DNA from 3 places in the Arhodomonas sp. AD133 genome. Region 1 is predicted to be linked to each of the others. Evidence: riboswitches for the same ligand, from Rfam matches in the RefSeq annotation. Region 1 holds a riboswitch; each other region holds the start of a gene.

Region 1 (3,045 bases):
TATCCGAGGAAGGCGCGCAGACCCCCTACGCGCAGCGCCGCGAATGGTCCGCCTACTGGCTGGTGGATCCGCTGGACGGCACCAAGGAGTTCGTGAAGAAAAACGGCGAATTCACCGTCAACGTCGCCCTTATCGAGAACGGGCGCGCGACCATTGGTGTCGTCCACGCGCCGGTGCTCGGGCGCACCTGGACGGGTGTCAACGGTGATGGTGCCTGGCTGGAAGCCGATGGTGAGCGCACGCCCATCCACACGCGAGCCGCCGGCGATGGCCCCTGGACCGCGGTGGTCAGCCGCTCCCACCGCGGCGAACGGGTCGACGCCCTGCTCGAACGCCTGCCGGGATTCGAGACCACGTCCATGGGCAGCTCGTTGAAATTCTGTCTCGTCGCCCAGGGCGAAGCGGACATCTATCCGCGCTTTGGCCCGACCTCGGAATGGGACACCGGCGCCGCACAGTGCGTGGTCGAGGCCGCCGGCGGTCGCGTGCTGCGCACCGACGCCACACCGCTGACCTACAACACGAAGGAATCCGTCCTCAACCCCGACTTCGTCGCCGTGGGCGACCCGTCCGTGGATTGGGCGCGCTATCTGGAAGGCTTTCCGGTGGAGGAGCGGTAAAGGCGCGGCCGGGCCGCGCCTTAATGGAAAGTTCCGAGTTGCAAGTGGCGAGTTGGAAGCGCCGCGCGGCACGCGGCACTTTTTGCTTCCAACTTGGCGCTTTGTACTCGCGACTGCCACTAAGCCCCGTCTTGGTGACCCGGGAGCCTCAGAACGGCGGCGATCAGCCCCTGAGCACTGAGCCCGTCGGCGAGTTCCAGCGTGCCGTCACTGTCCAGCAGGGTGCCGGCGCGATGTTGCGCCAGCATCACCTGAGCCCAGACCGGGGCCCGGCCGCACCGCTCCATATCCTTGAGGGCCGCTATCAGACTTTCGGATTCCGCCTCGCCGAGCCATTCGGGACCGGTGCCGGGCAGCGGCACGGTAATTCCGGCCAGGTCGGGATGATCGATACCCGGCCAGCGGAACGGCACGATGCAGGCACCGAGCCCCTGCAGCGCACTGCGCAATGCCGGGGTCAGACAGCTGTCCGGAATCAGGGCACGCAACGACTGCGCGCCACCGTGGTTCACGGCAAGTGGTTCGTCGGATGGATCGTTCAGTGGCAGATGATGTGTGTGCATGGGCTCCTCCCGCTGGTTACAGGGGTAAGGAGCCGGCGCGGGTACCCGGATGACTGAGCACCGGAAACCTTGGCGCGAGGCTCCCGTCGTCGTCTTCGGCGGTACTCGGGCTCGGCGATGGTATCGCCACACCGTTGCGCGACAGCCCCGGATTCTCACCGGTGTTCCCCGCCGGACACCCATTTGTTGGGCATCCGCTGAAGACCACGCCCAATATATAGGGTTCGCGTCACATTCTCAAAGTGGTTGCGGCGCGGCGAAGCCACGCCTTGGTGAAAAGCTCAGAGTTTCAGTTTGAATGTAGCGCGTCGCCCCCGCGGTGCCGTTACCACCCGTGACTTGGCACTTTCAACTCGGAACCCGCAGGTTGGATGCCGCCACTCAATCCCCCCCTTCCCGCAGCAACCGCATTGGCGAGACGCGATAATAGCGCCGGGCCGCGAGGCCCCCGGCCAGCCAAACGGTGGCCACTCCAACCACGGCACCGCCGAGCAGCGCCAGCGGGCGCACGGGGTAGTCCAGATCGAAAAGGCCCTCGGCGACGAACACGCCTGCCGCCGTGGCCATGCCGCCGGCGATGAGACCGGCGACCGCCCCCAGCAACCAGAGCTCGTAGCGAGCGAGTCGACGCACGTGACGACCAGTGGCACCGAGCGCACGCAACAGGGCACTCTCGAAGCGGCGCTGCTCGCCGGTGATCTGAAGGGCGGCGAGCAGCACCAGCACCCCCGCAACCAGTGTGAGCAAGGACATGAGCTCCACCACCCGGCTACCCTGATCCATGATGGCGCGCACGGTGCGAAGAATCGCTCCCACGTCGATGGCGGTGACACTGGGGTACTCCCGGACCAAACGCACGATGAGTTCATCCTCGCCGTCGGGCAGATAGAAGCTCGTTAGCCAGGTCCGGGGCAGCACGTCCAGCGTCCCCGGCGAGGCGACCACGAAGAAGTTCACATTGAAACTGTCCCAGTCCACCTTGCGCAGACTGGTGACCGTTGCACTCACGCGCTGACCGGCCACCTCGAAGGTGAGCGCATCGCCGAGCGCGATACCGTAGCGTTCGGCAAAGCGTTCCTCCACGGACAGCTCGCCCGGCGATGCGGCTCCGTCGTCCCGGGGCCACCACGACCCGGCCACGACCTCGTTCCCCGGCCGGGGCATGCGCGCCCAGGTGAGGTTGAACTCCCGCCGTCCTCGCCGGCGTCCGGCCTCGCCACGCTCATCGCCGGACGCGGGCGCGGCGATGCGTTCGCCGTTCATGGCCACCAACCGGCCCCTTACCATGGGCGAGAACCCGGCACGCACCCCGGCCTCGCGCAGATGCTCGCGCACCCCCGGAAGCTCGTCAGGCTGGATATTGATCAGGAACTGATTGGGCGCATCCTCGGGGATGCGGTCCCGCCACGCGTCGAGGAGATCGTTGCGCACCACGGCGAGAAGAAAGAGCGCCATCAAGCCGGTGCCGACGCCCACGATCTGCACCACCGCGGTCCACGGCCGACGACTGAAACCGGTGAGCCACATGAGGCGGCCGCCGCGCCGGCGCGCCAGCCGACGCACTGATACGACCGTGACCGCCGCAGCCGCGGAGAGGGCCGCCAGCGTCACCGCCAGCGCCCCGAACACGTAAAGCGTGAGCCGCCACTCGCCGGCCTGCCACCCCATGAGGGCGAGAATCACGATCGTGGCGGCCGCCACCGGCAGTCCGACACGCAGCACTCCGCTGCCAGCCTCACGACGAAGAACACGCATGGGCGGGACATCACGCAGGCGCAGCAGCGTAGGCAGCGCGAATCCGAACAGCGCCGCGAACGCGGTGAGCCAGCCAACGGCGAGAGGGCGCCAGCCGGGCGGCGGCA
Region 2 (3,045 bases), on a different contig from region 1:
GCCCGGCAGATCCAGCGCCTGAACGCCGAGCCCCTTGAGACGCCCGGCCATGGCCGCGGTGCCGGGCACCAGCGCACACATCTCATGCGCTTTGCCATCCGCATCCACCAGTTGCTCGGCGCAGTACATCAGACCACCGCATTCGGCGAGAATCGGCCGCCCCGCGGCGTGATGGGCCTGCACGGCCTCACGCATGGCCGTATTCGCCGCCAGCCGCGCGGCATGGAGCTCGGGATAGCCACCGGGCAGCCAAAGCGCATCGCACTCGGGCAGCGTGGTGTCGGTGAGTGGCGAGAACTCCCGCACCTCTGCGCCCATGGCCGCGAGCAGCTCCAGATTGGCGCGGTAGACGAAGGCGAAAGCGTCATCCCGCGCCAGGGCGATGCGCACGCCTTCGAGCCGTTGCGGCGGGGGCGCCGGCCTTTCCCCCTCGAGGGTGACCGTCGCCGGGAGCGTATCCAGCCCCGCTTCGCCGAGAACGCCGGCGATAGTATCCAGGCGTTCGTCGAGATCGACGATCTCCCCCGCCTGCACCAATCCGAGGTGACGGTCGGGAATGCTCAGCGCCTCGTGCCGCGGCACCGCGCCGATGAGGGGCATGCCCTCCGGCAGGCTCGCCGCGAGCATGCGGCCGTGCCCCGGGCTGCCGGTGCGGTTGGCGATGACGCCGGACAGGCGTACGTCCCCGCGATAGCGGTCCATCCCCAGCGCCAGCGCCCCGAAGGTCTGTGCCATGCCCGAGGCGTCGATCACCGGGACCGCCGGCAGATCCGTCATCGCCGCCAGCTCTGCGGTCGCCGGATCACCGTCGAACAGGCCCATCGCCCCCTCGACCAGGACCAGATCCGCCTCGGCGGCGGCCTCGGCGAGGCGCCAGCGGCACTCTGCCTCACCGGTCATCCAGGGGTGGAGCTGATAGACGGGGGCACCGGAGGCCTGCTCCAGCACCATGGGATCCAGATAGTCCGGACCGAACTTGAACACCCGCACCCGGCGGCCGGCGTTGCGGTGCAGTCGCGCCAGTCCCGCGGTGATCATGGATTTGCCCTGGCCCGAGCCCGGCGCGCTGATCAGCGCCGCCGGCGCCGAGCCGCGTACACTCATGCTCGACATCGTGTCGTCCTGCCGTTGAGCCCGCCGCCTGCAGTGGCGGGGATTGCCTTCGATGGGCGCGACATCCTACCCGTGCACCGGCGTCGATACGAGCGTCGTCGGTTTGACTTCGCCACCCCGGCGGGGGTAGCGTCCCTGCTCCAATCCGCTCTCGGGTGCCCTGTGGCGAATCCGCCGCGAGGGTGAAACGGGAACCCGGTGGGGCGCCGCCGCCGCGTGACGCGCCGAATCCGGGACTGCCCCCGCAACGGTGAGCGTGTGCCGGTGGACCATCCCGGCCACTGTGGCGTAACGCCATGGGAAGGCGGTCCACCCCGGGCGACGAGGCCCGCACGCGAGTCCGGAGACCGGCCCGGAGAGCCTGAATCGACCGGCTGCGCGGAGGGGCGCGCCGTCGAGGAATGCCATTGACCGGGCGCGCCAGTCGTCGTCGGGCCGGCGCGGACGCGGCGGCCATGCGCCGGTGCCCACCTGCATCCTCGCTGCCCCCAACGCGGCTTCGACGAATACCGCATCACCGGGTGAGGAGCACGCATGATGAACACCGAACCGCCCGCCGTCCTCGTGGTCGGCCACGGCTCCCGTGACGTCGAGGGCGTGGAGGAATTCCACACCCTCGCGAGCCATCTCCGCCACCAGTTCCCCGAACGCGACTGCGAGACCGGCTTCCTGGAATTCGCCACGCCGCTGATCAGCGATGGCGTCGACCGCCTGGTGCAACGCGGCGCCCGACGCATCACCGCGGTACCCGGCATGCTCATGGCCGCCGGCCACGCCAAGAACGACATCCCCAGCGAGCTCAACGCCCTGCAACAGCACCACCCGGAGGTGGAAATCCGCTACGGCACCGAGCTCGGCGTCCACGCCCGGATGATCAAGGCGGCCGGCGCCCGCATCGAAGAGGCGGAAGCCGACGCCGGAGCCGATTACGACCGGGCGGATACGGTCTTGCTGGTGGTCGGCCGCGGCGCCTCCGACTCGGACGCCAACAGCAACATCTCGAAAATCGCGCGCATGCTCTGGGAAGGCATGGGCTTCGGCTGGGCGGAAGTCTGCTACAGCGGCGTCACCCGCCCGAGCATTGCCGAAGGGCTCAAGCGCGCCAGCATGCTCGGCTTCCGCCGCGTGCTCGTCTTCCCCTACTTCCTGTTCACCGGGCGGCTGGTCAAGCGCATCTACGATACGGCGGACGAGTTCGCCAGCGAGAACCCCGGTATCGACGTGGTCAAAGCCCCCTACCTCCGTGACCACCCCGAGGTCATCGCCGCGTTCATCGACCGGCTCCATACCACCGAGCGCGGCGAGGGCCGGATGAACTGCCAGCTCTGCCAGTACCGCGAGCAGATTATCGGCTTCGAGGACCGCGTCGGCCAGCCCCAGGAGGGTCATCACCACCATGTGCGCGGTGCCGGCACCGACGCCGACCACAGCCATGGCCATCACCATCATCACCACCACACCCACCATCACGGGGGGTGACCGGTGACGCCGCTCGTGCCACCGTTCGACTACGTCACCGATCCCGGCGAGATCGAGCGCCGCTCATTTGCCGAGATCCGTGCATGCACGGATCTCGGCGGATTCGGCCCCCGCACCGCGGAGGTGGCCATGCGCCTGGTGCACGCGAGCGGCGACCCGCGGATCGTCGACGCTCTGGTAGCGGGCGAGGCGGCGGCCGCCGCCGGCGTCGCGGCGCTGACTGCCGGCGCACCGGTGCTCTGTGATGTGGAAATGGTCCGCCACGGCCTGACGCGGCGGTTCCTGCGCGGCGAGCCCGAGTGCTTCCTCCACGACCCCGATACCGTCGCCCGCGCCAAGGCGAACGGCATCACCCGGACCATGGCCGGCGTGGATGCCTGGCGCCCGCAGCTCGCCGGCGCGGTAGCCGTAATCGGCAACGCCCCCACGGCGCTCTTTCGCCTGCTGGAGATG
Region 3 (3,045 bases), on a different contig from region 1:
GCCGAGCTCGCCGACCGCCCGGTCTCCACGCTGTCCGGCGGCGAGCGCAGACGCCTGGCGCTGGCCACCGTGCTCACCCAGGCGCCCGCCGTGTATGTGCTCGACGAGCCTAGCAACCACCTGGACCTCCACCACCAGGTGAACCTGCTGGCGCTGATCACCCGCCGGGCGCAGGAGACCAAGGGTGCGGTGGTCATGAGCCTGCACGACGTCAACCTCGCCGACCGCTTCTGCGATCACCTGCTGCTGCTCTTCGGTGACGGCCAGGTCTGCTTCGGCGCCACTGCAGACGTACTCGACGAGACCACCCTCGCCCGCCTCTACGGCCACCCCATCCGGATTCTCAGCGATGGCGACCGGCGCGCGTTCCTGCCGGTCTGAACCATTGCCTCGCCACCCGAGCTGCGGGTGCAGACGTTGACCCCCTCGCATCCGGCGAGTATGTTCCCTGCCACTTTCGCTCCAGGTTCCCGTGCATCGTCACGGGTCGGGGAATCGACGAACGACTCCCCGAACGGGAAGCCGGTGCGCTGCTATCGGCGGCAAAGCCGGCGCTGCCCCCGCAACGGTAGGTGAGCCGGGGAGCCTCGACGCTCCCCACGGACCCGACAGGCCACTGCGTCCGCTGACGCGGGAAGGCGGGTCCGCGGCCGACGCCCGCTCACGAGCCCGGAGACCGCCCTGGAGCGCAACCTTCGACGCTGCGGTGGGCGGTGTCCGGGAAATGGCTTCGTCCGATCTCCCGCCGCCCCCGCATGCCCAACGTCACCCCGGGTGACTGCAGCAGGGGGCTCCATGCACAAACGTCACAGTCTCATCGTCGCGGCGGTCGCTGCCGCGAGCGCGACGGCCGTCGGCGCCGCGGAACGCACTGCACCGCTGGTCGTCACCGCCACCCGCACGCCGCTCACGGCGGACGACGCGCTCGCCGCCGTGAGCGTAATCACCCGCGATGACATCGACCGACGCCAACCCGCGGACGTGCCAGAGCTGCTACGCGGCCTGCCCGGCGTCTCGATCGCGCGCAACGGTGGCCGCGGCAAAGCCGCCAGCCTGTACCTTCGCGGCACCGAGAGCGATCACACGCTGGTGCTCGTCGACGGCGTGCGCATCGGCTCGGCGACGCTCGGCAGCGCGCCGCTCGAACAGTTGTCCGTCAGTGAGATCCAGCGTATCGAGGTGGTCCGCGGCCCACGGGCCAGTCTCTACGGGGCCGACGCCATCGGCGGCGTCATCCAGATCTTCACGCGGCGCGATCGCTCCCACGCGCGCCTCGCCGTGGGCAACCGCGACACCTGGGAGCTCGGAGCCGGCCTCGCCCGTGATGGCGAGCGCGGCGGCTTCGCCGTTAGCGCCTCGGGGCAATCCACGGATGGCTTCGATGCCACCGACGAACGCAGCTTCGCCCACGACCCGGACCGGGACGGCTACGACAACCGCTCGGCCAGTGTCAGCGGCCACTACCAGGTGACCGACACACTGACCCTGCGCGGTCGGGCCCTGCGTGTCGACGGCGAGAACGAGTTCGATTCCACCTCGACCGCCGCTGACGAAACCCAGCAGGTCGTCAGCGGCGAAGCGGACTGGCAACCCACGCAGAGCTGGCGTTCAAGCCTGTCGGTTGGGTCGACCCTGGACGACGTGGACAGCCGCGATTTCGATGGCGACCGCTTCGTCACCCGCCGTGACACCGCAACCTGGCAGAACGATTTCTTCATCGGCGACGATCACATCACCACCGTCGGCGTCGACTACCACGAGGACCGGGTCAGCGGCACCATCGATTACGTCGAGACCCACCGCGATAATCTCGCCGTATTCGTCCAGCATCAGTGGTACGCCGGTGCGTTCGACGTCCAGGGGGCGCTGCGCCACGACGACAACGAAGCCTTCGGTGGCGAGACCACCGGCAATATCGCCGTCGGCTACCGCATCTCACCGGCACTCCGCACCTATGCCTCCTATGGCACGGCCTTCAAGGCACCGACGTTCAACGATCTCTACTATCCGGACACCGGATTCTTCAAGGGCAACCCGGACCTGGAGCCCGAACACTCGCGCACCACAGAGGTCGGCCTGGAAAGCAGTGGTGCCTGGCGATGGCGGGTGGCCGCATTCCACACGGATGCGGACGATCTCATCACTTTCGACGCGAACGCCGCCAGCAGCGTGAACGTCAACGAAGCCCGCATCCGCGGCATCGAAGGCGAGGTCAGCGGCAATATCGCCGGCTTCGGCACCCGTCTGGCAGCGACCTGGCTGGATGCCGAGGACGGCGACACCGGCAACGACCTGCCGCGGCGCCCGGATCTCACCGCGACCCTCGGGATCGACCGCGCGTTCGGTCGCGCCCGTGTCGGTACGGAGATCCACTACGGCGGTGAGCGCTTCGACGAGCTCGCGAACACCACCGAGCTCGACAGCTTCACCGTCGTCGACGTCACTGCCTCCTACGCGCTCAGCGACGCCTGGACGCTGCGGGGCAAGGTGGCGAACCTCCTGGACGAGGACTACCAGACCGCGGATACCTTCGAGATGCCCGGCCGCACGGTGCTCGTCTCCATCGAGTGGCGGGGGGAATAGCGAGCAAGATGAAGTCGACACGAAGACGCGAGGGACACGAGGGCACCCCGCAAGGAACGCTCGAACGCCCTGGTGGACGGTCAACCTCTCCGGGGGTGGCCTGGTCGATTATCGTCGGCCCCTGTGACCGCTCGCCGTCTTTGTGAGCCATCCCATTCATCCACGGAGACCGAAATGAGCGAGGAACATGATCGGGAGGCCTGGCAGCGTGCCCAGGCCCGTACCAAGCGCCTGGTGGACAGCCGCATCGCGCGGGCCACCGAGGACCGCGGCGTGGTGGTGATCAACACCGGCAACGGCAAGGGCAAGAGCTCGTCCGGGTTCGGCATGGTCGCCCGGGCACTGGGCCACGACATGCGAGTGGGCGTCGTCCAGTTCATCAAGGGGGCCTACAGCACCGGTGAGGAAGCATTCTTCCGTCGCACCCCCGAAGTGGACTATCACGTCATGGGCGAGGGGTTC

The links. A riboswitch is a leader RNA that binds a small molecule or an ion and turns the genes downstream of it on or off. The one in region 1 is predicted to bind cobalamin.
Region 2: linked by a shared signal. The riboswitch ahead of ACPEES_RS17780 (sirohydrochlorin chelatase) and the one ahead of ACPEES_RS08520 (hypothetical protein) in region 1 are both predicted to bind cobalamin.
Region 3: linked by a shared signal. The riboswitch ahead of ACPEES_RS13630 (TonB-dependent receptor domain-containing protein) and the one ahead of ACPEES_RS08520 (hypothetical protein) in region 1 are both predicted to bind cobalamin.

What each region holds. Positions count from the first base shown of each region.
Region 1 covers NZ_JBNAZM010000010.1:81,319-84,363, reverse strand. Annotated here, with positions in the region: gene cysQ (3'(2'),5'-bisphosphate nucleotidase CysQ) at 1-620, shown strand, start outside; gene ACPEES_RS08520 (hypothetical protein) at 740-1,183, opposite strand; cobalamin riboswitch at 1,264-1,400, opposite strand; gene ACPEES_RS08515 (ABC transporter permease) at 1,565-3,045, opposite strand, start outside.
Region 2 covers NZ_JBNAZM010000039.1:28,269-31,313, reverse strand. Annotated here, with positions in the region: gene ACPEES_RS17785 (cobyrinate a,c-diamide synthase) at 1-1,104, opposite strand, end outside; cobalamin riboswitch at 1,249-1,483, shown strand; gene ACPEES_RS17780 (sirohydrochlorin chelatase) at 1,648-2,592, shown strand; gene ACPEES_RS17775 (precorrin-8X methylmutase) at 2,596-3,045, shown strand, end outside.
Region 3 covers NZ_JBNAZM010000023.1:34,707-37,751, reverse strand. Annotated here, with positions in the region: gene ACPEES_RS13635 (ABC transporter ATP-binding protein) at 1-381, shown strand, start outside; cobalamin riboswitch at 448-699, shown strand; gene ACPEES_RS13630 (TonB-dependent receptor domain-containing protein) at 796-2,583, shown strand; gene cobO (cob(I)yrinic acid a,c-diamide adenosyltransferase) at 2,758-3,045, shown strand, end outside.